2 regions of the Bradyrhizobium huanghuaihaiense genome follow, and region 2 is predicted to be linked to the other one. Evidence: riboswitches for the same ligand, from Rfam matches in the RefSeq annotation. Region 2 holds a riboswitch; the other holds the start of a gene.
The links. Region 2 has a riboswitch for S-adenosylmethionine ahead of N2603_RS43385 (O-succinylhomoserine sulfhydrylase). Riboswitches for the same ligand answer to the same signal wherever they lie in the genome.

Region 1 (15,013 bases), 2.0 Mb from region 2:
ATGACGGCAGCCTCGACGCCGCCGACGGCGCCATGGGCGATGCCGGATCGAAGCTCGGCGAGGGCAACGCGGACGGTGCCGTGGATTCGCAGGGCAAGGCGCTCGATGCGCTGCGCAAGGGCGCGCAGAAGATGGCCGAGGCGATGCAGCAGGGCGATGGCGACGGGCAGGGCGATGGTCCCGGCAACCGGGCCGGCCGCCAGCAGAGCGGCGGCAATCAGACCGACCCGCTCGGCCGGCCGCTTCATGGCCGTGAGTTCGGCGACGATTACACCGTCAAGATCCCCGGCGAGATCGACGCCCAACGTGTCCGCCGCATCCTCGAAGAGCTCCGCCGCCGCCTAGGCGATCCCTCGCGCCCGCAGATCGAGCTCGACTACATCGAGCGGCTGCTGAAGGATTTTTGAGGCGATAGCCTTCTTGTAGCCCGGATGAGCGAAGCGATATCCGGGGCCGCCGGTCCCGCATGTCGCTGCGCTCATGCGGGCTACGACCGTGCCACAACCCTCGCAATGACGATGTGGCGATACCGTCGACCGCTACCCCTTCTTCGCCGCCAGTGCGTCCGCTACCGCCGTACGGATATCCGCGACCGAGAACGGTTTTGTCACGACGTCATGCACCAGCGCATTGAGGTTCGAGGCGCGCTCGCGCTGGTCGGCAAAGCCGGTCATCAGCAGGATGGTGAGGTCGGGGAAATCGCGCGCGGCGGACAGCGCCAGTGCGATGCCGTCCATGACGGGCATCTGAATGTCGGTCAGCAGCAGGTCGAACGCCCCGTCCTCGCGGGTCAGGATCTCCAGCGCCTCGGCGCCGTCCTGTGCGGTCACGGTCTCGTGGCCATCCATGGCGATGGCGCGCGCCACCAGCGTGCGCATCGAATCCTCGTCGTCGGCGATCAGGATTTTCGACATGAGACCAACCTTGGGATCAACCTCCCGCGCGGCGACTATACGCTGCCGCCGGCGATGTCGCGCCGGTTGAAGAAGCGAACGTCGATATTGCGGCCCTCCGGCGGCGGCGAGGCCAGGCGCGAACGGAAGAAGGCGCGCTCGCCGGGCTGCAGCACGGTCTGTTCCAGCACGGTATTCCAGGCGTAGATCTCCGCGCCCTGGGCGTCGCGCACGGCAAAGCGCAGCCGCGGGATATCGAGCGGCTTCTTGCCCTGGCCGACGATCACGCCCTCGATTACCAGCACCTGCTTACCGTCGACGGTCTCGCTGGAGAGCTTGACGTCCTTGAAGGCCAGCCCGCGCAAATTCACCTCGAGCCCGACCATCTTGTAGAAGGCCGCCGTCTGCGGCAGCAGCCGCACCACGTCGCCGCGCCACATGATCAGGGCCAGCACCAGCGCGGCCATGGCGGCGCAGGCGGTCGGCAGGCCGAAATAGGATTTTCGCGGCGCCCCAGTCGGGACCGGACGCTGGACCCGCGCGCCGCGCCGGCTGAACAGGCTGCGGAACCAGGATTGGTGCTGTGCGCCCGCGGCTTCTTCCTCGGCGGCCCGGGCCGCCGCTGACCACTCGTCCTCAATCTCCCTGGCGCCTTCGTCGGGCCAGTCGCAGGCAATCGACGGGCTGTCGACCACGGGCGCATCGGTGGCGCCGTCGTCCTTGGCGTAGGAGTTCCACTGCTCGGCGAGGTCGGACTGGTCGTCGGCCCGGCTGGCCGCGGCCATGGCCGGGACGGACGCCTCCTCGATGGCATCCTCGGCATAGGCGACCCAGGTCTCCTTGCAGCGGGAGCAGCGGACCGTCCGTCCGTTCGCCCCCAGGCTCGCGGGCTTGATGGCGTAGGATGTCGTACAATGGGGGCAGACGATATGCATGGACGAGCCTTGATGCATGGACTGGTCTTGATGAGCCGGAGCGCCGGTTGCACTGGATGCTACAAGGCGACCGTTAACGAACCGGAAACCATAACGGTCGCAAAAACCGTTGATCGCGTAAGGCAGCGCGCCGCGTCGCGTCTATCGCCCCCTCTCGAACGGAGCTGAGCTTGGTTCGGTTCGAAAATGTCGGATTGCGTTACGGTCTGGGGCCGGAGATCCTGCGCGACCTCAGTTTCCAGATCCCGGCGCATTCCTTCCAGTTCCTCACCGGCCCGTCCGGCGCCGGCAAGACCTCGCTGCTGCGCCTGTTGTTCCTGTCGCATCGGCCGACGCGCGGCCTCGTCAATCTGTTCGGCCACGACATCTCGCAGCTCGGCAAGGACGAGATCGCGGACTTGCGCAAGCGTATCGGCATCGTGCTCCAGGATTTCCGCCTGCTCGACCACATGACGACCTACGAGAATGTCGCGCTGCCGTTCCGCGTCATGGGCCGCAGCGAGTCGAGCTATCGCAAGGAGGTCATCGATCTCTTGCGCTGGGTCGGCCTCGGCGACCGCATGGATGCACTGCCGCCCATTCTCTCCGGCGGCGAGAAGCAGCGCGCCGCGATCGCGCGCGCGGTGATCTCGCGGCCGCAGCTGCTGCTCGCGGACGAGCCGACCGGCAGCGTCGATCCGACGCTCGGCCGCCGCCTGCTGCGGCTTTTCATCGAGCTCAACAAATCCGGCACCGCCGTCATCATCGCAACCCACGACATCGGCCTGATGGACCAGTACGAGGCGCGGCGGCTGGTGCTGCATCAGGGACGGCTGCACGTCTATGAGTAAGACCGACGAGCGCGGCGTGCTGGTCGACCTCGGACAGGAGCGTCCGCAGCTTCCGGCCAAGGCGCGCAACATGTCGCCGATCGTGCCGCGCGCCTCGATCCAGGGCCGCGCGCTGGTCGCCGTCGTCGCCATCATGACCTTCCTGGCGTCGATGACCACTGGCACCGTGCTGCTGGTCAGCGCCTCCGCCGCGGAATGGCAGTCGGAGGTCGCAAGCGAGATCACCATCCAGGTCCGCCCGCAATCGGGGCGTGATCTCGACCGCGACAGCGCGGCCGTGACCGAGGCGATGCGCGCGCAGCCCGGCATCGTCGAGGTCAAGCCGTTCAGCAAGGACGAGAGCGGCAAGCTGCTCGAGCCGTGGCTCGGCACGGGGCTGTCGATGGACGATCTGCCGGTGCCGCGCATGATCATCGCGCGGGTGCAGCCGGGAACGCCGCTCGATCTCGGCGCCCTGCGCGCCCGCGTGACGCAAGTGGCGCCGGGCGCCAGCGTCGACGATCACCGCGCCTGGATCGAGCGCATGCGCTCGATGACCAATGCCACCGTGCTCGCCGGCCTCGGCATCCTCGCGCTCGTCATCATCGCGACCATCATCTCGGTGTCGTTCGCGACCCGCGGCGCCATGGCGGCGAACCGTCCGATCGTCGAGGTGCTGCATTTTGTCGGCGCCGGCGACCGCTACATCGCCAACCGCTTCCTGCGGCATTTCCTCAGACTCGGCCTCGAAGGCGGCGTGATCGGCGGCGGCGCCGCCATGCTGGTGTTCGGCTTCTCCGAGTCGGTCGCCGGCTGGTTCTCGGGCACCCCGGTCGGGGATCAGTTCGCGGCCTTGCTGGGCACCTTCTCGCTGCGGCCGTCCGGCTATGTCGTGCTCGCAGTGCAGGCGGTCCTGATCGGCGCCATCACGGCGGTAGCCTCGCGCCAGACGCTGTTCGCGACGTTGAATGATATCGATTGAGTTGCTTTCTTCCTCCTCCCCTTGTGGGAGAAGGTGGCATAGGCGGCCTTCGGCCGCCGTTCTTAAAGAACGCCGAAGCGAAGCTTCGGCTACGGCGCCGGATGAGGGGTCTGTATCCGCGCGCGCACATCGTGTTTGCGGAGACAGACCCCTCACCCGTCTCGCCGCTTTGCGGCGAGCCACCCTCTCCCACAACAAGGGGAGAGGGTGAAGAAACCGGACTCCACTTCGCCTCAAAACGTCCTAAAATCATCCAGGGAAGGGATCACCGACATCGCATGACCTCGCCGACCGACGATCGATCGCCGAAACTGCCGCGCGGCTGGCTGCGCGCGACAATCGTGTCGACGATTGCGCTCGCTTTCGTCGCTGCGGCGGCGGGCTTCGTCGCGTTCCTGTCGCAGATGCGCGGCGCCGAAATTGCGCCGGACCGCAAGGCCGATGGCATCGTCGTCCTGACCGGCGGTTCCTCGCGGGTGTCGGACGCGATGGAGCTGTTGGCCGCCGGCTACGGCAAGCGGCTGCTGATCTCCGGCGTGCATCCGACCTCGACGGCAAACGACATCTCGCGGACCTTGCCGGAGAACCAGGCCTTCATGACCTGCTGCGTCGACCTCGATCGCACCGCGCTGACGACCCGCGGCAATGCTGCGGAGGCGCGGCGCTGGGCCGAGGGGCGACGATTCAAGTCGCTGATCGTGGTCACCTCGAATTATCACATGCCGCGCGCGCTGGTGGAATTCTCGCACGCGATGCCGGAGATCACGCTGATTCCGTTCGTGGTGGTCGGCGACAAATGGCGCGAGGAGCCGTGGTGGACCTCGGCGTCCACCCTGCGGCTGCTCTTGTCCGAATATGTCAAGTACATCGCCGCCGAGCTCAGGGTGCGGCTGGAGGATTTCGGGATTGACCTTTCGCCCGAGATGTCGGAGCAGCCTGCAGGTCACCAGCCGAAGCGGCCCGCCACCGCCCAAGCCAATTGACCGGCAAATTAATCGGATCGTCGATGTTTCTGATTTTCCTGCGCTCGCTCGTGTTCAACGTGCTGTTCTACGCCGTATTGGTCTGCCTCGCGATCGTGGCGCTGCCGACCTTCGCATTGCCGCCGCGTGCCATGCTCACGGTCGCGCAATGGTGGGCGAAGGCGACGCTTTTCCTGATGCGCGTGATCTGCAACATCAAGGTGGAATTCCGGGGGACTGAGAAGATCCCGCAGGGACCGCTGGTGATCGCAGCGAAGCACCAGTCGTTCTGGGAAACGTTCGTTTTGCCAGGCTTCTTCAATCGTCCGATCTTCATCCTCAAGCGCCAGCTCATGCAGATCCCGGTGTTCGGCCAGTTCCTGGTCAAGACCGGGATGATCGCGATCGATCGCAATGCCGGCGTGAAGGCGCTGCTCGACATGACGCGGCGGGCGCGCGATGCGGTCCGCAGCGGAAAGCAGCTCGTGATCTTTCCGGAAGGCACGCGCCGCGCGCCGGGCGCGCCGCCCGACTACAAGACAGGTTTTGCGCAGATCTATTCGTCCTGCGGCGTGCAATGCCTGCCGATCGCGCTCAACTCCGGCCTGTTCTGGCCGCGCCGTACCTTCATGCGCTATCCCGGCACGCTGGTGGTCGAGTTCCTCGATCCGCTGCCGCCGGGCTTGCCGAAGGACGAGTTTCTTTCCCGCGTGCAGACGGTCATCGAGGACGCGACTGGCCGCCTCGTCGAAGCGGGGCGGAAAGAGCAGGAGCAGATGATCGGCAGCGCGCCGAGCTACGCGCCGTCGGAGAGTTAGCGGCTCTCTCGATCTTCGGGAGCTGGCGCGTGCAGGGGATGCGCATCACCATGCAGCATCGTCGCGAGCTGATGCAATTGCGTGTCGCGAAAACCTTCGGCCTCGATGGCTTTCACCGTTGCCGTCACATAGTCGCGGTTGGCGCCGGACTGGCCGTGGCCCTGGACGACGTGGCGGTGCTGATCGGCAAGCGACAGGCGTCCGGCATATTGCACATGGCCGCGGTCGACGACATAGGCGAGCGCCGAGACGCGCTGGCGCGCATCATTCTCCAGCCACACCGAGCGCATCACCTCGCGATAGACCGACGTGACCTGCTCGCGTTCGCGCAAATAGGCGACGACGTCGACACGGTTCTTCTCGGCGATGCGGAAGGCGATGCCGCGGCAGGCGCCGCCGCGATCGAGCCCGAGCACCAGGCCGGGCTTCTCCGGCGTGCCGCGATGCACGAAGGAATAGACGCAGAGCGCGCGATGCTCGCCGACCAGCCGCGCCGGGACGCGCTCCTCGAATTCGAAGCCCGGCCGCCACATCAGCGAGCCGTAGCCGAACACCCAGAGGTCGCCCTTGGCTGTGGTGACGGAGGGGAGGGTGATTTCCGACATTTCGGGCACGGCTACCAGAACCCCGGCCCCAAGCGAAGCGAATTCTCCGTCTTTCGTCGGGGGCCGGCTCCGCTTACATTTGCCTGAATCTGGGGCCAAAGGGTCGCCGCATGTCCGATATGACCGTTGCCACAGGCCGCCGCTCCCGTTGGGGCCTTTTCATCGCACCCGTTCTCCTGCTGATCCTCGCCGTCGCGTGGACCTGCTTCTGGTTCTATGCCGCGTCGCAGGCCGAGGTCGCCGCGGACGCCTGGCGCGCGCAGGAGGCCAAGTCCGGCCGCATCTATGATTGCGCCAAGCGCTCGATCGCAGGCTTCCCGTTCCGCTTTGAGGTCCAGTGCTCCGGCGCCAGCGTCGCCCTGGTCTCGCAGAACGCCAGCAAGACGCCGTTCACGGCCAAGCTCGACAACATCCTGGTCGTTGCGCAGGTCTACGATCCCAAGCTCGTGATCGCCGAGTTTTCGGCACCGGCGACGCTCACCGACGGCGTCACGCAAAACACCTTCGTGGTGAACTGGAGCAAGGGCCGCAGCAGCGTCGTCGGCCTGCCGGCCGTGCCGGAGCGCGCCTCCCTCGTGTTCGACGATCCCAACATCAACCGGCTGGACGGCAGCGTGCAGGTGCCGCTCGCGCGCGCCAAGCAGATCGAGCTGCATGGCCGCCTTGCGGATGGCTCGCCGGCCGATCATCCCGTGATCGAGACCGTGCTCCATGTCGCGCAGGGCAGCATCCAGGGCGTTCACCCCCTGCTCGCCGAGCCGTTCGAGGCCGACACGCGCGCCAAGATCACGGGCCTCTCCGACCTCACGCCAAAGCCATGGCCGCAGCGCTTCCGCGAGATCCAGGCTGCCGGCGGTCATATCGAGATCGTGCAGTCGCGCATCCAGCAGGGTGAGATGATCGCGGTCGCGGCCGGCACGCTCGGCCTGTCGGCCAATGGCCGACTCGACGGCGAGCTGCAGATGACGGTGACCGGCCTAGAGCGCGTGATCCCCGCGCTCGGGATCGAGAAGATGCTGGAAGAGGGCGTGCCGCAGGCAACGCTGGATCGCGTCGCGCCCGGTGTGAAGTCGCAGGACCTCAACAATCTCTTTGGCGCGCTCGACCGTGCCGTTCCCGGCCTCGGCAAGGTCATCAAGCAGAACGCCAACGCCGGCGTTGCCGCCGGCATCAACTCGATCGGCACCGAGAGCACGCTCGAAGGCAAGAAGGCGAGAAGCTTTCCGCTGAAATTCGTCGACGGTGCCGTGCTGCTCGGCCCGGTCAAGGTTGGCCAGATCCCGCCGTTGTATTGATTGGCTCCCGTAGCCCGGATGGAGCGAAGCGCAATCCGGGTTCTTCGATACGGCTGGCACTGTCCCGGATTACGCTTGCGCTCCATCCGGGCTACGCAGCTGTATTGATGCCCTCGTCATTGCGAGCGAAGCGAAGCAATCCAGACTTTCTCCTCGGAAACAGTCTGGATTGCTTCGTCGCTATGCTCCTCGCAATGACGGAGGAGAGAGGGGTGGCTAAGGCTTCTTCGCGAGCTGCCCGTGCTGGCGGCCGAAATCGGCTGCGGCCGAATCCTGGCCGATCTCGACGATGCCGCGGCGGATCGCGCGGGTGCGGGTGAAGTGATCGAACAGTGCCTCGCCATCGCCGCGCCGGATCGCGCGGGTCAGCTTGGCGAGATCCTCGGTGAAGGTGCCGAGCATCTCTAGCACCGCCTCCTTGTTGGCAAGGAATACGTCGCGCCACATCGTCGGATCGGAGGCCGCGATGCGGGTGAAATCGCGGAAGCCGCCGGCGGAGAATTTGATCACCTCGGACTCTGTCACCTGCGCCAGCTCGTCGGCGGTGCCGACGATGGTGTAGGCGATCAGATGCGGCAGATGGCTGGTGATCGCGAGTACCAGATCATGATGATCCGGCGTCATGATCTCGACCTTGGCGCCCATCGCGGCCCAGAACGCGCGCAGGCGATCGGTGGCAGCGGCATCGACGCCTTCCGGCGGCGTGAGAATGCACCAGCGGTTGATGAAGAGCTCGGCGAAGCCGGAATCCGGCCCCGAATGCTCGGTGCCCGCGACCGGATGCGCCGGCACGAAGTGGACGTTCTTCGGCAGGTGCGGCGCCATGTCCCTGACGATCGCGCCCTTGACCGAGCCGACGTCGGAGATGATTGCGCCGGGCTTGAGATGCGGCGCGATCTCCTGCGCCACCGGCCCGCAGGCGCCGACGGGAATGCAGAGGATGACGAGATCGGCATCCTTCACCGCTTCCGCATTGGTGGCCACCACCTGGTCGACGATGCCGAGCTCGATCACCCGCGCGCGCGTCTTCTCCGAGCGCGCGGTGGTGACGATCTCGGAAGCCAGGCCCTGGAGCTTCGCAGCGCGCGCGATCGAGCCGCCGATCAGGCCGAAGCCGATCAGGGCGACGCGCTGGAAATGCGGGTTCGCGCTCATTTGCCGGCCATGAAGTCGTGCAAGGCATCGACGACGAGGCGGTTGGCCTCTTCGGTGCCGATGGTCATGCGCAGGGAATGCGGCAGGCCGTAGTTCTTCAGCGCGCGCAGCACGAGGCCGCGCTTGGTGAGGAAGGCATCGGCGTCGTCCGAGGTCCTGCCCTTGTCGGTCGGGAAGTGGATCAGCACGAAATTGGCGACGCTCGGCGTCACCTTCAGCCCGAGCTTGGTGATCTCCTCCGTGAGCCAGTTGCGCCAGGTCTCGGTGAACTGCTTCGACATCGCCTGATGCGCGGTGTCCTCGATCGCGGCGACCGCGGCATACATCGCCGGCGTCGACACGTTGAAGGGACCGCGGATGCGGTTGACCGCATCGATGATGTGCTCGGGGCCGAACATCCAGCCGATGCGCAGCGCCGCAAGGCCGTGGATCTTGGAGAAGGTGTGCGTCACCACCGTGTTCTCGGTGGTGGCGACGAGCTCGATCCCCATTTCGTAATCGTTGCGCGAGACGTAGTCGCAATAGGCGGCGTCCAGCACCAGCAGCACATGCGAGGGCAGGCCGGCGCGTAGCCGCTTGACCTCGTCGAACGGGATGTAGGTGCCGGTCGGGTTGTTGGGGTTGGCGAGCCAGACCAGCTTCGTCTTCGGCGTCACCGCCTTCAGGATGGCGTCGACGTTGCAGGTGAGGTTGGTCTCCTCCGCGATCACGTTCCTGGCGCCGACCGCCATGGTCGCGATCGGATAGACCAGGAAGCCGTGGGTGGTGGAGATCGCCTCGTCGCCCTGGCCGAGATAGGTGTGGGCGAGCAGGTTGAGGATCTCGTCCGAGCCGGCGCCGCAGATGATGCGGTTCGGATCGAGGCCGAACGAGCGGCCGATCGCTTCGCGCAGCACGCGCGAGGTGCCTTCCGGATAGTCTTCCAGATGACCCGCCACGTTCTTGAAGGCTTCGATCGCCTTGGGCGAGGGCCCGAACGGCGTCTCGTTGGCCGAGAGCTTGAACACCTTGCGGCCCGGCTCCGGCACCGGGGTCTTGCCGGGCGTGTAGGGCGCAATATCGAGAATGCCGGGGTTCGGCACGGGGCGGGACATCTTCAACTCCGGATAGGCTTTAGGCGGTACGCGATTTACGATTTCGACCCGGTCGGGGCCACCGTATAGCGCGTTGCGTGGCTGCCGACGAGGGCCGTGGAGCGCACCGAGGCCCCCGCCTCGATCAGGGCAGCCTTGATTTTGTCGATGCTGCTCGCAGCCGTGACCGAGACCAGCAGCGCCGCGCCGTCGAAGGCGGTATCGGGCACCGCCACGATGTCGGCGAGCGGCGACAGGGTGCGCGCGACCTCGGCATTCCACCCCGACACGCGAACGCTGAAGGTCTCGACCTCCGTCACCAGGGCGCTGTCGGCGACGCGCGAGATCGCGAATACGGGCAGCGCGGCCGGATGGTCGGCGCGCTCGACGAAGGGCATCCGCGCGATGATCTTCGGCGCGCCTTCTGCCTCCAGCTCCAGCCACCACGGTGTGCGGCTGGAGGTCGCCGAGACCAGCGCCAGGTCGCCCTTGGATTTCGCCACCGCCTCGACTGCGGCCTGCGCGCTGAAATGCGCGACGTAGGGCACCGTGAAACCAAAATGGAAGCGGACGGAATCGCGCATCGCGGGCTCGCTCACCGAGATGTCGGCATGCACGGAGAACGGCGCCTGCACATAGGTGAAGGTCGAGATGATGACGCGCCAGATGCTCTCGACGGTGTCGAGCGGCAGGATGCCGCGATGACGTTGCACGATTTCGCGCATCATGGAGGCCTCGCGCGCGGGGCGGAAGGCCGAGCCGACCTCCTGGGTCTGCTTCACCTGGATCAGGCGGTCGATGATGTCGCCGCGCTGCATCAGCAGGCGATGCATGCTCTCGTCGATCGCATCGATCTCCTTGCGCAATTCCTGCAATGATGGTGGCGCGGGCGGACGTTGGGACATATCTGACAGTGGTTGTTGAGAGGCGTTCCAATGCGGGCCGGCCAACGAGATTGGTAAGGTCCGATCCGCTGCGATCAACGTCCTGATTAGGCAGTCAGGGCGACGAAAGCAAAGAGAAATGCAAAGGGAAATTAGGCCTGCTCGGCCGGCGCGGCAGGGATGAATTTGGCTGATCCGGGCCGCGACTTGACGAAAACCGTCCAAGCCGGTAGGTTTTTGCCTGTTCCGTGGTCATTTGAGCCGGCCGGCTTGCAGCCACGTTAAAAAACTCGCTAAACAGGCCGGGGACGCTTCCGATCCCGGCCGAACCTATCGTTCAGGCCGGGTTTTTCATGGCCTGATGTCAATGCGGTCTGAAGTCCGATCGCAAACGAGGTCGATGGTCAGATGGTTGGCGTCAAGTCCATTCCAAGTCCCGCGATCAGTGCCGACGATCGATCGCACGAGGTCGATCATCCGAGCTCGCTGGTCGCGCATTTCGGCGCTGAGCAGCCGCTGCGGCTCGATTGCGGCGTCGATCTCTCCCCGTTCCAGATCGCCTACCAGACCTATGGCGAGCTCAACGCCGATCGCTCCAACGCGATCCTGATCTGTCATGCGCTGACCGGCGATCAGCACGTCGCCAATGTGCATCCCGTCACCGGCAAGCCCGGCTGGTGGGAGACCCTGGTCGGCCCGGGCCGGCCGCTCGATCCCGACAGGTACTTCATCATCTGCTCCAACGTGATCGGCGGCTGCATGGGCTCGACCGGGCCCGCCTCGATCAATCCCGCCACCGGCAAGGTGTGGGGCCTGGAATTCCCCGTCATCACCATTCCGGACATGGTGCGCGCACAGGCGATGCTGATCGACCGGCTCGGCATCGACACGCTGTTCGCCGTGGTCGGCGGCTCGATGGGCGGCATGCAGGTGCTGCAATGGACCGCGGCCTATCCGAGCCGCGTGTTCTCTGCGCTCGCGATCGCCTGCTCGACGCGGCACTCGGCGCAGAACATCGCATTCCACGAGCTCGGCCGCCAGGCCGTGATGGCCGATCCCGACTGGCACAACGGCGGCTATGCCGATCGCGGCATCCATCCGCATCGCGGCCTCGCGGTGGCACGCATGGCGGCGCACATCACCTATCTCTCGGACGCGGCGCTGCATCGGAAGTTCGGCCGGCGCATGCAGGATCGCGAGCTTCCGACTTTCTCGTTCGACGCCGACTTCCAGGTCGAGTCCTATCTGCGTTACCAGGGCTCGTCCTTCGTCGAGCGCTTCGACGCCAACGCCTATCTCTATCTGACGCGCGCGATGGACTATTTCGACATCGCCGCCGACCATGACGGCGTGCTGGCGAAGGCCTTCGCCGGCATCCAGACGCGGTTCTGCGTCGTCTCCTTCACCAGCGACTGGCTGTTTCCGACCTCGGAATCGCGCGCGCTGGTGCATGCGTTGAACGCCTCGAGCGCGCGGGTGTCGTTTGCCGAGATCGAGACCGATCGCGGCCACGATGCCTTCCTGCTCGACGTGCCCGAGTTCTTCGACATCTCCCGCGCCTTCCTGCAATCGGCCGGCAAGGCGCGCGGACTGAATGGTGGGGGTGACTAGCAATGTCAGTGCAGGAAGTTCTGCCGCTGGGCGGCGTTGCGGCCGGGCAGTCCGGCCAGGTTCGCGCCGACCATCTGCTGGTGGCCGAGATGGTCAAGCCGGGCTCGAAAGTGCTCGATGTCGGCTGCGGCGACGGCGACCTGCTTCAGCTGCTCGAGGCTCGCGGCATCGACGGCCGCGGCATCGAGCTGTCGCGCGAGGGCGTCAACCGCTGCGTCGCCAAGGGCCTCGCGGTGGTGCAGGGCGACGCCGATACCGACCTCGTCAACTATCCCGATGATGCCTTCGACTACGTGATCCTGTCGCAGACGCTGCAGGCGACGCGGCAGCCGAAGGTCGTGCTGGAGAATTTGCTGCGCATCGGCCATCGCGCCATCGTCTCGTTCCCGAATTTCGGCTTCTGGAAGATGCGGCTGCAGCTGCTGATCGGGGGGCACATGCCGCGCACGGAGAATTTGCCGGCGACCTGGTACGACACCGCCAACATCCACTTCTGCACCATCAAGGATTTCGTCGAGCTGTGCGACGCCATCAACGTCAAGATGGAGCGCTCGGTGGCGCTCGATCTCTACGGCCGCCCGGTGCCGCTGAACCTGCCCTGGTGGGTGTGGAACATGTTCGGCGAGCAGGGCGTATTTCTGCTCAGCCGGGGCGGAGGGAAGTAGTTTCTCCGTCATTGCGAGGAGCTCTTGCGACGAAGCAATCCAGGCTGTCCCCGCGGCGGGATTCTGGATTGCTTCGCTGCGCTCGCAATGACGGAATACTTGGCGGCGCCCTCGCTCTAATGCGCCGCCAGCGACCGCGGATCGCGCACCGGCCAGCGCCCGGCCTCAACCAGCGTCACGAACCGCTCCACGCTTTCGTTGAACAGCGCGGGCTCCTCGAGATTGAGCACGTGGCCCGATTTCGGAAACATCGCGAGCCCTGCCGCCGGCAGATGCTTCTTCAGGAACAGGCTCGGCCCGACGCAAGGGTCGTCCTCGTCGCCGCAGATGATCAGCGCGGGCGTAGCGACCTTCGCGATCGTGTCCGCCATCGTGTAGATCGAGGGACGGCCGCCCTGGAAGCCGCGCATCGTGTTGGCCGAGCCCTTCGCATCGTGGCGCGCCAGCGCGGCGTAGAAATCGGCGTGGCCGCGCGGATCCTTGACCAGGAAGGGAATCCGGCTCGGCGCCTCGCGCGTGACCTTCGCCACTTCAGCGGAGCCCAGCGTCTCGAACTGCTCGGCATTGGCGCGGCACTGCTTGCGCCAGGCCTCTAAGTTCTCGAGCTCCGAGCCGGAGCCGACGCCGGCGAGCGTCATCGACAGCGCGCGATGCGGCGCGGTCACGCCGATCTGGAGCGAGGAGTAGGCGCCCATCGAGAGCCCGACGAGATGCGCGCGCTCGATCTTGAGATGGTCGAGCACGGCCAGCGCATCGGTGTAGAAATGCGTGTAGGTGTAGACCTCGCCATCAGGCACGTCCGACGGCGTGTAGCCGCGCGCCGAATAGGTGATGCAACGGTGGCCGCGCGAGAAGTAGCGCATCTGCGGCTCCCAATTGGTGTGGTCGGCCGCGAACTCGTGCAGAAAAATAATCGGCGTTCCCTGACCCGCCTCTTCGAAATAGATGCGGACGTCATCCCAGGTCGTGGCGTGGGGCATTAACTGTTTCCCTCTCTTCGGGCCGCCTTTGCAGGATTGCAGTTAATGCTGATGTCCGCAATGCGGCAGCTTCGCACCAGCACCGGCACAAAATCATCGCAGCTATTCGCGGGCGTTGCGTCTTTTTCTCGCCACATCCGGAAGCTTTACGCCCCAGCGGATGTCGGCCACGGCACGGGCCGGCGGGAAAGAGGGGTGTCAACGAAGGATGAAGAATGTTTGAGTTGTTTGTGTTCCGCCTGTCGCGTTGTGTTGTCGCGCTGGCGGTTTTCTTCGCGGCGGTCGCCGCATTCGTTTCTCCGGCCTCGGCGCGGCCGCATCATCGTCATAGCGCAGAGCGGCACACTCACGTGCACCACGCCAGACATCATCACTATCGCCATCATGCACGCAGCTCGCGCTTCGAGCGCAGCGCGGCGCAGTTGCAGGCGGGCGGCTTCGCCGACACGCAGGCCAGCTATGATCCGAATGCCAGCGCCGGCGGTGCGGGCAATAACGGCATGGCTGCCAGCGGCGGCTTCGGCGGCGGATCGGGCCTCGTGTCCGAGGCGCGCCGCTATCTCGGCGGCAATCCGACCGGGCGCGGCAGCCTGTGGTGCGCGCGCTTCATGAACATGGTGCTGGAGCACACCGGCCATCGTGGCACGGGCTCGGACATGGCGAACTCGTTCGCACGGTACGGCACGCGCGTCTCCGGCCCGCAGGTCGGCGCCATCGCGGTGATGTCGCGCGGCCGCCGCGGCGGTCATGTCGGCATCATCACCGGCATCGACGCGCAGGGCAATCCGATCATGATCTCCGGCAACAACGGCAACCGCGTCCGCGAGGCGCCGGTCTCGCGCGGCCGGATCTATGCGTATGTGATGCCGAATTGACGCTCATCGCCGTCGTCATTGCGAGGAGCGAAGCGACGAAGCAATCCAGGCTGCCTCAGCGGACAGATCTCTGGATTGCTTCGCTGCGCTCGCAATGACGGAGTGTGTCGAGCCGACGTCGGCTCACACCAGTCTCGGCGCTTCCACCGCAACCGCATCGCCCACCCCGATCTCGCCACCTTCGATCACCTCGGCATAGATGCCGCAGTCCATGTGGCCGAGGTGGCGCGAGAGCGTCGGCGGGATCTCGAGATCGCGCTTGGCCGTCACCGGGTCGACATTGGTGGCCGGGCAGCGGACGATGCGCTTGACCACCTTCAGCCGGGCCTCGCCGATCGCGAGCGTCTGGCCGACGAGGTCGAGCTCGGACCAGGCCGGCCAGCCCTTGACGTAGAGATTGCCGCGGAAGCGCAGCGGGTGCACGGCGGTGCCGCCGAGCATGGTCTCGATGGCGCGGACGCTGTCGAGATT
Region 2 (15,013 bases):
TCGAGGGGATGGTCGTACTGGTGGTAGTAACCTTCGAGCCCGTCCTGGCCGTCGACGCTCTGCTTGGTGCAGACGAAGCCAAGGCGGAGATCGCCGAGCGCGACACCGTTGTTGGCGTGCCAGCCGCGCAGCATCGCGCGTGAGACCTCGCCCGGCACGCCGCAGATCGCGGTGCCCTTCCAGATCCAGCGCGGCGGCGGATAGCGGATCCAGGCTTTGCGGTCGCTCTCATACATGTATTCGACGTGGACGCCGCCGATCCAGTTGGAGAGATAGTGATATTGCGCAGCAGCCACCGCCGGCGGCAGGTGGCTGAGCCCGAGCTTTTGCAAGCCCGGCAGGAAGCGCTCCTGCTGCTGACGGCGGAAGACGCGGAAAACGAACTCCGCCGCATCCGCCGTGCCGCGGCGCGTGACGACGGTGAGGATGAGTCCCGTGAAGTAAGCGTGATAGAGATCGGCGACCGCGCGCCAGCGCTTCCATTGGGCTTCGTGCGCGGTGTCCAGCGCGGTGGTCATGTTCACTCCCGATCGTTGTTGCGATCGAGTGTGTCATTGCAGGGAATAGAACGCAATTGAGAGAGGAAAGACCGCCTCAGCCGCATGCCCTGTCCGGCCGACGACGTCCTCGACGGCGACAGCGTCACATTCCCGAACTGCCGTCAGATCAGGCGCGCCTTTCGACGCAGCCGCGAATGCATCTATTTCCTGTCACACAATTTGTGATAGCATTGCCGTCTACGAGGTTGCGGGGGGCGGTTTTAATTTGGAGCATTAGCCATGTCACGCGAAGCCGATATTTATGAACTGCGAGATTTGATCGCCCGGCTACGGCAGGAACTGATTGCGAAGGAAACAGCGGCGAGCGACGTCGCACCAGATGCAGAGATGCTCGCTGTCGAGATATCGCAACGCAGGCGGTATCTGGACGAGCTCATGTCGGATCTGCAAGGCCTGTCGAGCGCCCCCGATGCGCCGGCGCCGTCAGATGACGATGCGCCGGCGGCGGACGCCGCGCCGCAGGGACTTGCGATCATCATCGGCCACAGCTCGGAAGGTACGGACAAGGGCGCAATCGGGCTGTCGCCTCCTTTTCCGAGCACGGCTGAGCAGGGGCGCGCCGAATACTTCTGGAACGAGGATCTTGCCGCACGAATTGAGGCCATTGCGAACACGCGCCAGATTCGCGTCAAGACATTTCGTCGCCGGGAGAATGGCGGCGTCGGTATTCGCGAGGCGTATCGTCTTGCCGCGGAGTGGAAACCACAGGCCTCGATCGAGCTTCATTTCAACTCCGCGGGGCCCACCGCGCGCGGAAGCGAAACGCTGTTCGGACGGCAAGGTTCGCGTCCGTGGGCGCGAGCGCTACAGGACCGAATGGTCGCCCTTTATGGCCGTACCGGCACGCTCGATCGCGGACTGAAAGACGCCAACGTCGAAGGGCGCGGCGTGCTCAGCCTGACCAATGAAGTGCAACCGTCGGCCCTGATCGAGCCGTTCTTCGGCTCGAATATGGAAGATGCCTCCCTGGGGATTGCCCGCAAGGACGGTCTCGCCGAGGCGGTCGTGAACGCTTTTGCAACCTTCGTCGGCCTGCCCGTGCCGTCGGCCGACGCCGTTACGGCGGACGCGCCCGCGGACACCGGCCTTTGGGACTCGCTGCGCGCGGCCTATGCCGCAATGAGCATCGAGCATCCGCATCTGAAAGCGATCACCTTCGCCCAATGGGCCCTCGAGTCGGGTCATGGCGCCTCTCTACTCGCGAAGAATCATCTCAATTTCGCGGGAATGAAGTGGCGCCCGTTCATGAGCGACGTCGCCAGTAAAGTATGGTACAATGCGCATGATGGCGGCGAGTTTTATTGCGCATTCGCATCGCTTCAGAACTTTGTCGCCGGCTACTGGCTTCGATTGGATCGTCATCCGAGCTATCATGGGTGGCGGCAGCACGCCGCCACTCCCGAAGCTTTCATCAATTTCATCGGGCCGATCTGGGCGCCCCCGTCCGCAAATCCAAACTATGTGGCGAAGGTCCTCGACCTGTTCGAGGAATATCGCAACGTCTTCGACACGATGGCCGACGCGACTTACGTGGTCGCGGCCGAGCCAAGCGATGAGGATTTTTGGGTCGATCGCACGGAGGACGCGATTGCCCTTCGACGGAATGGAGAAACCGCAGACGCCGCGGCGCGCAGAGTCGATCGCGAATCCGGCGTCTCCTGGGCTTCGGATGCCAGCTCATGCGACTACGCGCATCTCGGCGCGGGCCTGCCGGTCGGCATGCAGTTCTCGTTCACGGCCGCGGATCTGGAATTGCTTTGCACCCTCAACGATTTTCCTGTGCAGGATTCCGGCGGCACGCCCGTTCTGTTCGGCTTGCGCGGTGCGGGGATCGTGCAAGGCGGATCGAGCAGCGATGGCAGCTGGCGCGATGAGGTCATTCTGAAGAACCTCAGGCCCAACCATCACGAAATCCGATGCGTGATGGGCGTTTGGGATCGGCAACTTGGCAAGATTGCAGTGTATCCGGCGTCCACTGTTCCGAATGCAGAGGCGGTTGTATCCTGGTTCCAGACGCAGGAGTCAGGCAACCTGCTTGCCACCGGCTTTTATCGGTACATTTGCGGGGAGCATAACGGCCGACCTGGCTGCTTCCTGCTGCGCAAATCCATATCCGAAAAGCGCATCGTGATCGTTCGCCGGTCCGAAGATGACCTGATCTACGAGAGCACCGATAAGGTGCACAAGACGGCTCCAGGCGACAACATCCATCCGTCGTTCTCCAGCGAGACGAGCTGGTTTTCATCGTTCGGGTGTCAGGTGGTCGTTGGCAGCGCGACCTCATCCGGGGCCCATTCCGGACCTTGGGCGAGATTCCGCCGCTCGGCGGGGTTGACCGATGGCGACGGCGATCCCGGAAAGCCCTTTATTTATGTGCTGCTGACCGGACAGGAAGCCCTGCAAGCGTCCGACGCGCGCCGGCGCAATCTTTCTCTCGCCGATCCCGAGGTCCGCGCAATGCGCAGGCTTCGATTCGGATCGACGAGCCCGCGAGTGGCTGCGCTGCAGGCGCAGCTTGGGCAATCCAACGACGGCGATTTGGGTCCAGCGACGGCCGAAGCCCTGCACGCGAAGCAGCGATCACTGGGCAATCGCAGTGACGGGATCTACACGCCCGCCCTTGACGCTCAACTCGGATGGAATGTCTACCTGAGTGCCGTTACGTGACCGAAACGAGGGGTGGCGAGCCGGTGTCGGGCCTGCCACCCTGGGGCGACGATGGCCCGATCTCGATGGATGGGGCGTCTGACCGCATCGTAGGATTGACATTCGCAGGCATAAGAACTCAACTGGCGCGGGTACTTTAAGCTCACTATTATCTTGGCGGCGGTCCGCCGACCGGCCATGACCTTTGAAATTAGAGATGATCGCGCATGCCCGCTGATACGGCGCTGGTGCATCAGGTTGACTTGGGCGGACGACCGGGGACCCACGTCATCGCAATCGGCATCGGCACTTATGATTATTTGAAGGGCGGCAGCGGTCCGCTCACCAAGCACCACCTCGACCTGGAACAGCTCAGTTCGCCGCCTGTTTCGGCCAGGGCAATTGCCACCTGGTTTATCCAACATTTCGACTGCAGCGAACTGCCGCTGGCAAGCGTTTCCCTCGTCCTCTCGGAGCCTCAACCGGCCTCCTTCGATAAGGGCAACCTCGGACTGCGGATTGTACCGAACGGGACAATCAAGGACGTCAGCGATGCGATCGCGGCATGGATCGAGCGGGCCGACGTTGATCCGAAAAGCCGCGTCATCCTTTATTTCTGCGGTCACGGGCTCAGTGGTGGAACGCAGAATCTCTATTTGATGCGAGATTATGGGCAGGACAAGAACGACCCCATGAGCGGCGCATTGAACTATACGAATTTCGTGCTGGGGCTCGAATGCCGCATACCAAGCACCCAGTTCCTGCTGTTCGACGCGTGCCGTTCAACCCCCGAGATCGCCGAGTGGAATCAACAGGGCGGTCAACGCATCTTCGCCGTCGATCGGGATATCCGACTTGGCATCAACGAGCCGATGCAGCAATGTCCGGTGTTCTCCACCGAAATCGACCGCAAGGCGCTCGGCCGGCCCGACGAGCCGAGCCTGTGCGCCAGCGCCTTCATCCTTGCCCTGAGAGGCGCAAGCGCGAAAAAGGAAGGACAGGACTGGTACGTTACGACTCATCGAATGGTTGAAGCGCTGACCGATCTCCAGAACCAGGCACTCGTCGGAGCAGGAAGTCTCCAGCAGAACGCCGACGCCAACAGAACCGCCAGGATCCGCCTTCGCAAACTGGCGAATGACCCTGAAATACCGGTCTATGTCGGGCTGGACGACGAGGCACATCGCGCCAACGCCGTGATTTCCGCGCTTCGCGGTGCGCCGCCGCCACGGACGATCAGCGATCGCCTCACGATGTTGTCACCCGGCGAATACGTGTTCCGCGCAAGTCAGATCGCGGGTAACAAGCTCGCCGAAGTCACCGAGGTCGTCTGGCCCACGTTCTCCAACGTGCTACTGAAGGTCTCGACATGGGACGCTTAGACATCAGGCTCGACAAGAAGAACCTTGGCACGGACCTCGAACTGGGCGTCGTCGCCGACGTGCTGCAGATAAAGGATTTTCAAGGGAAGTTTCCGGAGGCACCGTTCGAGCAGGAAGTGGTCATACCGGCTGGCGCAACGGGCTTTCGGCGGGTGGACGTTCCGCCCGGGACTTACCGGATCGAGGCGCGACTTCCCTCCGGCGAGGTGATGTCGAAGACCCAGGAGGTCTCAGACAACGCGGCGGAAGTCCCCGTCGTGTTCGAGCCCGCGGCTTCGCCCCACGAGTGGTTGAGTTGGCAGCGGCTCGCGGGGAACGTACCGTCTGAAAAGGAATACGAAGAATTCCTGAAGGATATTGCGGGGAAAATTTCCAAGGCGGCCAAGTCCAAGGATGTCAGGATCGACATCAGTCCAACGGTCATCGGATGGGCCGCCGGCCATCTCCGGCAACTCCACGTGCGGGTCAAGGCGCTGCTTGAAGGAGCGTCCGCAGCGCCGGCGGCCGGAGACGACCCGGCCGAAGCTAATGCCACAGCAGAGCCCACGACCGCGGATTTCGAGCTCCTGCAGGCGAACCCGTCCGATGGGACCGCGCTGTGGAGCACGCTACGCTCCCATGCGGCATGGACCGAATGGCGGAAATCTGCATCGCCCTATCCGGGTTGCTCGTTCGTGCGCAAGGATGATCGCGCGCTGAGCCTCTGGCAGGTTACTCAGTCTGATTATCAAAAGAGCATCGTCGGGACACCCCGCGGGGCGCTGCCGCTTCGTTGCCTGGCTGCGATGCGGCGCGGCGATGGCGTCGACGTCATCCTGCTTCCGATTCCATGGGCGTTCGAGCCGGACCCGGACAAGACCCCCGTGACAATCGAAGTCCTGCGCGAGGCAGGCGCGTCAGCAGCCGGCCGGACGACCGTCGTGGTCCAGGATCCGAGCCTCGGCGGCCTGCTGATGTATCTCAACAGCAACAAGATCGGCAGCGCGTCCACCGTACTGGCCGAGGCCAGTCAAACCGGCTTGATCAATTCCCTGCTCGCAGACAAGCGAAATCCGCTCGCGGCTTGCGCAGCAGGCTACGTTGCCATCGCCGGCTTGGCCGATAGCAATCGCGAGCAGTGGACGCAGTGGCTTGGGCTGTTGTCGCAATTTGCCTGGCTGCCGGATGGAAACGTCATTCAGGCCGCGTACCTGCTGAAAACGGCCCGATCGAAGTCAGAACTCGATGAGGCGCTCACCAGCCTGAAGAAGGCCTACGGAAAGGGAATTCCGTTCTTTATCGCCGGCGTGCAGCACCTGCAGCAAGGCCTCTACTCCTTCAGCGAAAAGGATGCCGAGGCACGCCAGATGTACGAGTCGGTGACGAACGTCGCATTGAAGGTCGACGCCAATCAGGTGTTCACGCTGCTCCGCCTTCCGTCCGAGCAGAACTAAAGCGCGATGAGATTTGGATGAATCATCATCGCGCTTTAGGTTGTTGTTTGCGCATGATCTTTCCGGAAAACCGCTTCGCACTTTTCCGGATCATGCTTTAGCTGCTGACCGCGTCGGCGGCCGCGACATTGTCGCGGCCGCCTCGCGCTAGGGATACAATTTCTCGACCGCCTCGATATCTCCGACACTCAAGCCGAGCCTCTGACCGATCTCGGGTTGACCAAAGACGGGCTCGATGGTCGCGCTTCCATCCTTGGAAAATGCGTTCTTCGGGTAGTGCATGATCGAGGCGTAGTCGTACCCCCCGAGGTCGATGCCGTCGTTCAGATGCTGGGTGAAATTGTGCTCCATGCCGGGCATCACGTTCTCCAGATGAACCTGGACGAACAGATCGCGGTCCCGCCGGCTCTGCTCGTGCCACAATCCGACGGTGTGGCCAATCTCATGGATGCAATTGCCCGTCGTGCAGTCCGGCCCGAGCGTGACAAACTGCTGCCCTTCCTGCCTGCCGACCGAGGATGAGCACCCGCTGCCCGGCCGAAATGTCACGAAATCCGTCTCGTTGGTTCGCTTGACGAACTTGATCTTGGTCTTTTCGTGCCAATGAGCAATGGCATCCGTCACCCGATCCTGGTTCGGCAAGTTGGGGGCGATCGTGTAGGGCACGGTCTTGTCCGGCCAACGAAAGCGCAGCTCCTTGATGCCGACACCGAACGTCTGGAAGCCGGCCGCAGTCGCGGCGGCGTTCTCGCGAATTTGGCTGGAGGTGGCCTCGACCTCCTGTGTCGGACCCAGATCGATGCAGCCCTCGGCGCGCGCCCGCCCGTCGATCTCGACATAGAGCACTGGACGGACACCAGCACCGTGAATCTTCACGAAGGCGGTCTTCACCTGAGTGCCCGAAACAAACTCCGCATTATCAGCCACGGGACAACCTCTTTTTTCAAATTATGCTCTGCGCCCTTCAAATTTCAGCGCCCCCGACACTAGACCGATTTCGGATGACGCGCAACCTGGGCATGCAGCCCGCCACTTCTTCTCAATTAGATTGACGCGTCCAGCGCCGTGCAACAATCAGATGGTCTTGCGGCGGATCATGCGGCTGCCACGGATAAGCAACGACGGTTCCGAACACGCATGCCCGTCCGGTTTGCAGGTGCTCTCCTTCCAAGCGCGCGCTCAAGATGTACTGCGCCCGCCGCTCGATGTCGTCGGGGATCGATATGCTGAAACGACCTTCGTCCTCTCCCTGTTGCAACACGATCGGTCCCGTCGCGATCACCCGGGAACGCGCATCAGCAAGCGTCACATCTTCAAGCCGGACGATGCCGCGCAAAGCGCCGACTTCGCCACGATCAGTCACGCGCAGGGTCCCGGTGATTTCCACGGTACATCAATGCTCCAGGGGAGCGCATCGCGCGCGACGATGCGTCCCGATGTCGCAACAGATCGTTCTACCGCGGCAGCGAGTTCAAGATCGCCGCCTCGTAGGCCGGATCGTGCTCAGGCAATTCTCCGGCATCCTCCGGCATCGCATCCGCCTGCGCGGCACCGGCCCCGATCGCCTCGAAGATTTCCGCCCGGCGCGTTTCCGACAGCACCGACGCCACGTCATTGCTTCCGCCAGCATTTATGAATTCGCCGACCTTGTCGAGAATGTCCTGCTTGGATACCGCGCTTCCCGGACAGCTCTTGGTGGACATCTCGTTGTGGAATTTCAACGCCGATGCACTCAGATCGAACTTCTTCATCAGCGTCGCGATAACGAGGACGACTGTGTCGAGTTGGGCACCCGTCAACGGATCCTTGCCTTGGTCGAAATCGCCGATCGTCTCGAACATGAAAACGCGCGAGCTGTTGTAGCCAACTGCACTGGCGGGTGACATGTTCCAGGGGCGGCCCGTCCAGATTGTCCCGTCTGGCGCAAGCGACACGTGCTGGGCAATGTCGGACCAGTGGTTGGTGTTGACGTGATAGTCGTACATCGCCTGAATCGAGCCGACCCCGTGATACTGGCTATGGTTCGGCCGCCAAGTATGATGCATGTGAATAAGAGTTTTCGCAGGCTGCCAGCCGAACTGCTGGACAACGTGCACGAATTCGGTCGGTTGCAGCTGCTTGAATGGAGGCGCCATCGCAATATTACCTCGTTTGAAGGAAATGATGGATTCTAACATGGCGCTCTCTTTGGTTGTGCGCCACGGCTCATTCTACTACATACTATGCCGTGGTGTCGCCATTGATGAGGGGCCTCATGGGCGGGTTCTACCGAACAGCATTGGTTGCTCTGTCGTGCGCTTGGGGCGATGCACAATATGTCGCGGCGGCTTCGGATGGCACTGCCCAATTTCTGGGAGCATCACCGATCGAGATCGTCGGCGAGTCCGGCAAGCAGAGCGAAACGCGGACCATCCGGTTTCAAACGACAGGCACGCCGACCATCCAGTTTGTCACCACGGATCTGGCACGCTCGGCCCCGGCAGGCCTTCCAGCGGCTTTGATCGATGGCGGGCAAGTCCGCATCACTCCGCTGGCTCCGCCGAAGACCGAAGTGACGGGCATCTCAGCCTTTGAAATCGCGATCAACTCGCTCCCGTCCCGATACGGCATCTTTTCCGGAGAGATCGCGGTCCGCGTCAATGGCCAGCCGACTGAAACGATCAAACTGAAACTTACCGTCCAATTTCCCGCGGCGCAGCCGATCGCGATGCAGCCAGCCACGTTGAGCAAGCCGATGACTTCCGCGTCGGCGGTCCTCCCCTGGTCTGCATTGCTTGCCCAACGTCCGGCGGAGGGGAGCTTTCCGATAACCATCCCGGGACTGCCCGAAGGCGTGGAGGTGACGGGGACGAGTGGCAGCGTGCAGTTGATGGCGGAAGGAGGCCAGGGACCGCTGATCGGGACGGCCGAGCTTCGACCCACCAAGCAAGGTGCGGTGCTTTCGGTCGATACTTCAGCTTCCGCACCGGGCAAATATACCGGCACAGGCGAGATCGTCCTGAACGGGGGGCAGCGCCGGCTGCTGCTCCCGGTGGATATTTCGGTCCGCAGCAATCCCTGGACTGTTCTGTTCCTGGTCTTGATCGGCGTTCTGCTCGGCCATCTTGCCAAGTGGTCCAATGAACGCGGCAGCAAGATCGTCTCGGCTCAGAACAGGATCTTCGAGATCGAAGCACGCGCGCAAACAGTCCGGGCGGACTTCAGGGAATGGCTTGGACCGACCCTCGACGACTTGAGAACGAAATTTCTGAGCGGCCAGTTCGACGCAATTCTTACGCTCGCGACCGCCGCCGACGCGCGCATCGCATTGACAGAGCGACTGGTCCGGCTCAGCGACCGCGCCGAAACCCTCCGAAATAATGGAATCCTGGCCCGCATCTCTGCGCTGAGGGGAAGCATCTTGGGGTTGAGCGACGTCGAGGACATACGTCCGACGGTGGCGTCCATCGAGACAGCCTTGCTCGCCGCTGAGACATTACCGGCGAACGACCAGGACCAGGCCGCCGACGACGTCGCAGGCCCGCGCCCGAAGGCTCAGGCGCAGCAACTGTCGCCGGGATCCCGGCTTCAGCAACAGCTAGTGGCATTCCGCGCGAAGGTTGCGCCAAAGCTTCAGGTGTTCCTGAAGTTCGCCGCCATCTTGCTCGTCGCGTTCATCGGCTTCGAGGCGATCTATCTCAACGGCTCGCAAACATTCGGCGCCAATCCAGTGACGGACTATCTGAGCGCAATCGTCTGGGGATTGAGCGCCGATGTCGCGGCGCGTACGTTGCTGGCGCTGGGACGATAAGGCGCCAGGCGAGACTTCAGGCGGGCCGTTCGACGATCCACCTCCCGTCCAACCTGCGCTGCGTCAGCCTTCACGCAGATTCCCGGTGATGGGCGGCTACACCCGAAAATGCTTCGATAGTTTGAGGCCCTGCGCCTGGTAGTTGGACCCGATGCGCTGGCCGTACATCGCGTCAGGCCGGGCGAGCATCTTCTCGTAGACGAGGCGGCCGACGATCTGGCCGTGCTCGAGGATGAACGGCACCTCGCGCGAGCGCACTTCGAGCACCGCGCGCGATCCTAGCCCGCCCGCACCGGCATAGCCGAAGCCGGGATCGAAGAAGCCGGCATAGTGCACGCGGAATTCGCCGACCAAGGGATCGAACGGCACCATCTCCGCGGCGTAATCGGGCGGCACCTGCACCGCTTCTTTCGAGGCGAGGATGTAGAACTCGCCGGGATCCAGGATCAGGCTGCCATCGGGACGGGCCGAGATGGGCTCCCAGAAATCCTCCACCGCGTAGCCGGCGCGGCGATCGACGTCGACGACGCCAGTGTGGCGCTTGGCGCGGTAGCCGACGAAGCCGTTGGCTTTCTCGCCGGAGAGATCGACCGAGACGGCGACGCCGCCGGAGAGATCGGCATCGTCGATGTCGACGAGGCGCTCGGTGGCGTGCAGCGCATCGAGCTCGTCGGCGTTGAGGATCGCGTCGCCGGTGCGGAAGCGCACTTGGCTGAGGCGCGAGCCCTCGCGCACCAGCACCGGAAACGTCTTCGGGCTGATCTCGGCATAGAGCGGGCCGTGATAGCCGGCGCCGATCATGTCGAAGCGGCGGGTGCCGTCGGCGATGACGCGGGTGAAGACGTCGAGCCGGCCGGTCGAACTTTTCGGATTTGCCGCTGCGACGATTTCGGGCGGCAGCGCCAGGCTCTCGAGCAGCGGCACGATGTAGACGCAGTTGGTCTCCAGCACCGCGCCGTCGGCAAGGCTGAACTCGTGCAGCTTCAATTCGTCGATGCGCTCGGCCACCGTGGCGCCCGGCCCCGGCAGGAAGCTGGCACGGACGCGATAGGCGATGTCGCCGAGACGCAGATCGAGGCTGGCCGGCTGGATCTGGCTTTCGACGAAATCGTATGCGGGCAGGATGAGACCTGCCTTCGCCATCGCCGCGATCATGCGGTCGGGCAGGATACCATTGGCGTCGGCGGCGATCGTGAAGCTCAACCGGGGGTCCTCGTCAGGGGTCAAACGCATCCGGACATGCGGGAAATACTAGCCTTTTACGGCTATCCGATGGACGCCTTGACGGAAAGGCCATTGCGGAATATGAGCATCACTTATCCCGTGGTGATTTGAGCCGGCCGGCTTGCAGCCACGTTAAATAAGTCGCTAAACAGGCCGGGGACCTCTGTGATCCCGGCCCGTGGATTTGTCCAGGCCGGTTTTTTTGTGACCGTTTTCGACGAAACGGTCATGTCGGAGGGTCCTATGTCGAAGTCGCCTGCCACTTACCGCCCCGAAACCCGCCTCGTCCATTCCGGCACCCTGCGCTCGCAATATGGCGAGACGTCGGAGGCGCTGTTTTTGACGCAAGGCTATGTCTACAACAGCGCCGAGGAGTGCGAGGCGCGGTTCAAGGGCGAGGACCCCGGCTTCATCTATTCGCGCTACTCCAACCCGACCATTGCGATGTTCGAGCGCCGCATGATCGAGCTCGAGGGCGCCGAAGCGGCCCGCTCGGCGGCAACCGGCATGGCCGCGGTGACGACCGCGATCCTGGCGCCGCTGAAAGCCGGCGATCACGTGGTCGCCTCGCGCGCGCTGTTCGGCTCGTGCCTCTACGTGATTCAGGACCTGCTCCCGCGCTACGGCATCGAGACCACGCTGGTCGACGGGGCCGATCTCGACCAGTGGCAGCGGGCCTTGAGGCCCAATACCAAGACGTTCTTCCTGGAGAGCCCAACCAACCCGACGTTGGATGTGCTCGACATTCCCGGCATCGCCGAGATCGCGCACGGCGGCGGCGCGCGGCTCGTCGTCGACAACGTGTTCGCAACCCCGATCTGGCAGAGCCCGCTCGCGCTGGGCGCCGACGTCGTCGTCTATTCCGCGACCAAGCACATCGACGGCCAGGGCCGGTGTCTGGGCGGCATCATCCTGTCATCGGAAGCCTTCATCGCCGAGCACCTGCATAATTTCATGCGCCAGACCGGCCCGTCGATCTCGCCGTTCAACGCCTGGGTCCTGCTCAAGGGCCTGGAGACGCTGGGCGTGCGCGTGCGCGCGCAGACCGACACCGCGGGCCGCGTCGCCGAAGTGCTGGCGAGTCATCCGAAGATTTCGCGATTGGTCTATCCTGGCCGCGCCGATCATCCGCAGGCGGCGCTGGTGAAGAAGCAGATGCGCGGCGGCTCGACGCTGGTCGGCTTCGAGGTGAAGGGCGGCAAGGCGGCCGCGTTCCGCGTGCTGAACGAGCTCAAGCTTGCGAAGATCTCGAACAATCTCGGCGACGCCAAGAGTCTCGTCACGCATCCGGCGACCACGACGCATCAGCGCCTCAAGCCGGAAGACCGTGCCGCGCTCGGCATCAGCGAGGGCTTCATCCGCTTCTCGGCGGGGCTGGAGCACGCGGATGATCTGATCGAGGATCTGACGGCGGCGCTGGAGAAGGCGTGAGGCGACGGCGGTCTCGTAGGGTGGGCAAAGCGAAAGCGTGCCCACGTCTTCTTCCTTCGTATCACTGAGCGATGGTGGGCACGGCGCTTTGCGCCTTTGCCCACCCTACGGCACCTTGCTACATCGGCCGATACGTCCGCACATCCGCCGGCACGTTCACCCCTAACTTGATCTGGCCGACGGAGCGGATGATGTCGTCGCCGAGCAGCTGGGCGAAGCAGGCGTAGCCCCAATCGTTCATGTGCAGGCCGTCGGCGATCACGAAGCTCTCGACCGGGATCGACTGGTTCTCGTGCCAGTCGCGCATCACCTCGAAGCGCGGGAAGATGCCGACCTTACGGAGCTCAGCGACCTTGCCGAGCAGCTTGATCATCTTGCCGGCGCTCTCGGCGCGCTGATTGACGGCCGGCGAATATTGCGGATCGACCAGCACGATGTCGGCGCCGCCGGCGGCCTGGATGCGGGAGATACCGTCCTCGACGAGCTTGGCGGTATCACCTGGATCGAGATTGCGCAGCACGGCGTTGGTGCCGACCTGCCAGATCACCATGTCTGGATGCACGTCGATCACCTGCGTCTGAAGGCGCTTCATCATCTCGGGCGCGTCCTCGCCGCCGACGCCGGCATTGACGACAGTAATGTCGGCGGTCGGATAGTGCCGGCGCAGCTGCGTGGCGAGACGGTTCGGATAGTTGAAATCGGGCGAGCTTGCGCCATAGCCGGCGGTCGACGACGAGCCGAATGCGACGATCACGACGGGCTTGCCGGCGACGAGCTTGGCAGCGACATGCGGCAGCGAGCCCATCGCCTTCGAGCCGCCCTTCGGCGGCAGGCAAGGCACGCGGCTGAAGATGTCACCGGCGGATTTCGCGACCTGCTTCACCTTGTCGATGGCGCGCGAGGTGATGCCGCGCTGCTCGGGGGACGTCACGGCGACCGTGGTCTGGGAACGCGAAGCGGGAGCGGGAGCGGGATTAGCGGTTTGCGCCGGTGCTTGCGTCGCCTGCGCGGCCTGTGCCTGCGCGCGCGACTGCGACGCCGGCGTCAGCAACAGCAGCGCTGCCGCTGCGGTCGCAGCCAGCGATGCCGTCGGGAAAAAAGGGCGGAGAGAACTCATTAACGCTAGACCTCAATTTTGCTGCTGGGCCGGCCCCAGATGGGCTGCGTCAAACACAAATTGTGCCAACGCCCGGCCAAGGCAATCATGGACCTGTTTCGCCAGCTCCGGCCCGCGGGACGGGCTGAACAGGTCGAACTGACCCTGGTCATTCCACTGCCGCATGATCGCGAAACGGTCGAACAGCGGAATGTCATGCTCCTGCGCCACCACCCGCATATTGTCGAGATAGGGTGGCACCGAGATCATGGTCTCGGTCCGCGGGCTGTACTGCAAGTTCATCAACACGACATCAGCCCCTGCATTTTGCAGCGCGGCAACCCCTTCGGTCACAGCACCGCGAAAATCGTCGGGATCGATGGCTCGGATAGCATCCACGGTCCCGGTCTGCCAGATGACCAAAGTAGGCCTTTTTGCTTCCATCAGCTTAACGAAGGTGGTGGCGGCCTCCTCTGCCGTTTTCTTGCTCTGTATTTCTACGGAGACGTGCACGGCCTCCGACGGCGGCAGCTTGTCCTTCAGGATGGCCTGCATGCGCGCCGGATAGGACGCATCCTCCGAGGCCGGAATCGTGGTCGAGCGGCTGCCGATGACCAGGATTTCCAGCGGTTTGCCTGATTTGACGGCCTCGGCGACCTTGGGAAGCTGGCTTTCGCTGGTGAGCAGATAGGACGGCAATTCGCAGGCTGCGGGCACGGCCGGCGCGGCAGGCGCAGCATCGCCCGCGCGCGCCTGGGGCGCGGCGAGGCCACCGCATAGCAGGATCAGGCTCAGGAGAACCTTCGCCTTCATCAGCCCCCTCCCGCCAGATCGGCGTTGCCGACGGCGTTTTTGGTTTTCGCACCGCTCTTGTCAGCCACGCGTTTGTACCACGAAATCACCCATGCAACGCCCCACATGATCAGGATTCCGGAGAGACTAATCAGCGCATGCATGGCTGCGCCGCCGGAGACCTCGGCCAGGATGAAATGACCGGCGAAGGCGAGGAAGACGCCGAGGCAGAAGATCTCGAGCGAATGCTGGCCGCACAGGATCAGCGGCCGCAGCCACTGCGATTTCAGACCCGGCCAGTCGCGCGGCAGGAAGCGCACGGTGAGCGCGGCCAGCGCCAGGAAATGCGTGAAACGCAGAACGTCGAGATCGGTCTTGTCGATCGGATACATCCACTGCTCGAGCCGCTTCGGCATCAGATGGGACAGCTGCGGCAGATACCAGGTCAGCGTCACGTAGAACGCCGCCACGATATAGGCGATCGAGATCCACATCGTTACCGGCGACGCTAAAATACGCGACATGCGCCGCGCACCTCCGAGCGCACACCATGCACCGAAGACGAAGAGCAACTGCCAGGCCAGCGGATTGAAGGCCCAGAAGCCGTTCGGATAGGCGGAGAAGTAGAGATCGTATTCCCAGGTCACCGCGTAGAGCAC

Region 1: it holds a riboswitch for S-adenosylmethionine, as region 2 does, so the genes downstream of both, metX (homoserine O-acetyltransferase MetX) here and N2603_RS43385 (O-succinylhomoserine sulfhydrylase) in region 2, are expected to answer to the same signal.

What each region holds. Positions count from the first base shown of each region.
Region 1 covers NZ_CP104172.1:1,666,738-1,681,750, forward strand. The annotation lists gene N2603_RS07895 (DUF4175 family protein) at 1-407, shown strand, start outside; gene N2603_RS07900 (response regulator) at 540-914, opposite strand; gene N2603_RS07905 (MJ0042-type zinc finger domain-containing protein) at 950-1,828, opposite strand; gene ftsE (cell division ATP-binding protein FtsE) at 1,999-2,658, shown strand; gene N2603_RS07915 (cell division protein FtsX) at 2,651-3,619, shown strand; gene N2603_RS07920 (YdcF family protein) at 3,898-4,602, shown strand; gene N2603_RS07925 (lysophospholipid acyltransferase family protein) at 4,626-5,399, shown strand; gene N2603_RS07930 (gamma-glutamylcyclotransferase) at 5,396-6,004, opposite strand; gene N2603_RS07935 (DUF2125 domain-containing protein) at 6,115-7,299, shown strand; gene N2603_RS07940 (prephenate/arogenate dehydrogenase family protein) at 7,516-8,454, opposite strand; gene N2603_RS07945 (pyridoxal phosphate-dependent aminotransferase) at 8,451-9,548, opposite strand; gene N2603_RS07950 (chorismate mutase) at 9,584-10,432, opposite strand; SAM riboswitch at 10,650-10,729, shown strand; gene metX (homoserine O-acetyltransferase MetX) at 10,820-12,022, shown strand; gene metW (methionine biosynthesis protein MetW) at 12,025-12,687, shown strand; gene N2603_RS07965 (alpha/beta fold hydrolase) at 12,804-13,667, opposite strand; gene N2603_RS07970 (TIGR02594 family protein) at 13,883-14,542, shown strand; gene N2603_RS07975 (MOSC domain-containing protein) at 14,666-15,013, opposite strand, start outside.
Region 2 covers NZ_CP104172.1:9,294,670-9,309,682, forward strand. The annotation lists gene N2603_RS43340 (hypothetical protein) at 1-518, opposite strand, end outside; gene N2603_RS43345 (N-acetylmuramoyl-L-alanine amidase) at 780-3,227, shown strand; gene N2603_RS43350 (caspase family protein) at 3,434-4,588, shown strand; gene N2603_RS43355 (hypothetical protein) at 4,576-6,021, shown strand; gene N2603_RS43360 (M12 family metallopeptidase) at 6,169-6,948, opposite strand; gene N2603_RS43365 (YbaY family lipoprotein) at 7,061-7,408, opposite strand; gene N2603_RS43370 (peptidoglycan recognition protein family protein) at 7,476-8,198, opposite strand; gene N2603_RS43375 (hypothetical protein) at 8,276-9,811, shown strand; gene N2603_RS43380 (2'-deoxycytidine 5'-triphosphate deaminase) at 9,908-11,044, opposite strand; SAM riboswitch at 11,125-11,204, shown strand; gene N2603_RS43385 (O-succinylhomoserine sulfhydrylase) at 11,279-12,466, shown strand; gene N2603_RS43390 (SGNH/GDSL hydrolase family protein) at 12,585-13,583, opposite strand; gene N2603_RS43395 (SGNH/GDSL hydrolase family protein) at 13,596-14,375, opposite strand; gene N2603_RS43400 (OpgC domain-containing protein) at 14,375-15,013, opposite strand, start outside.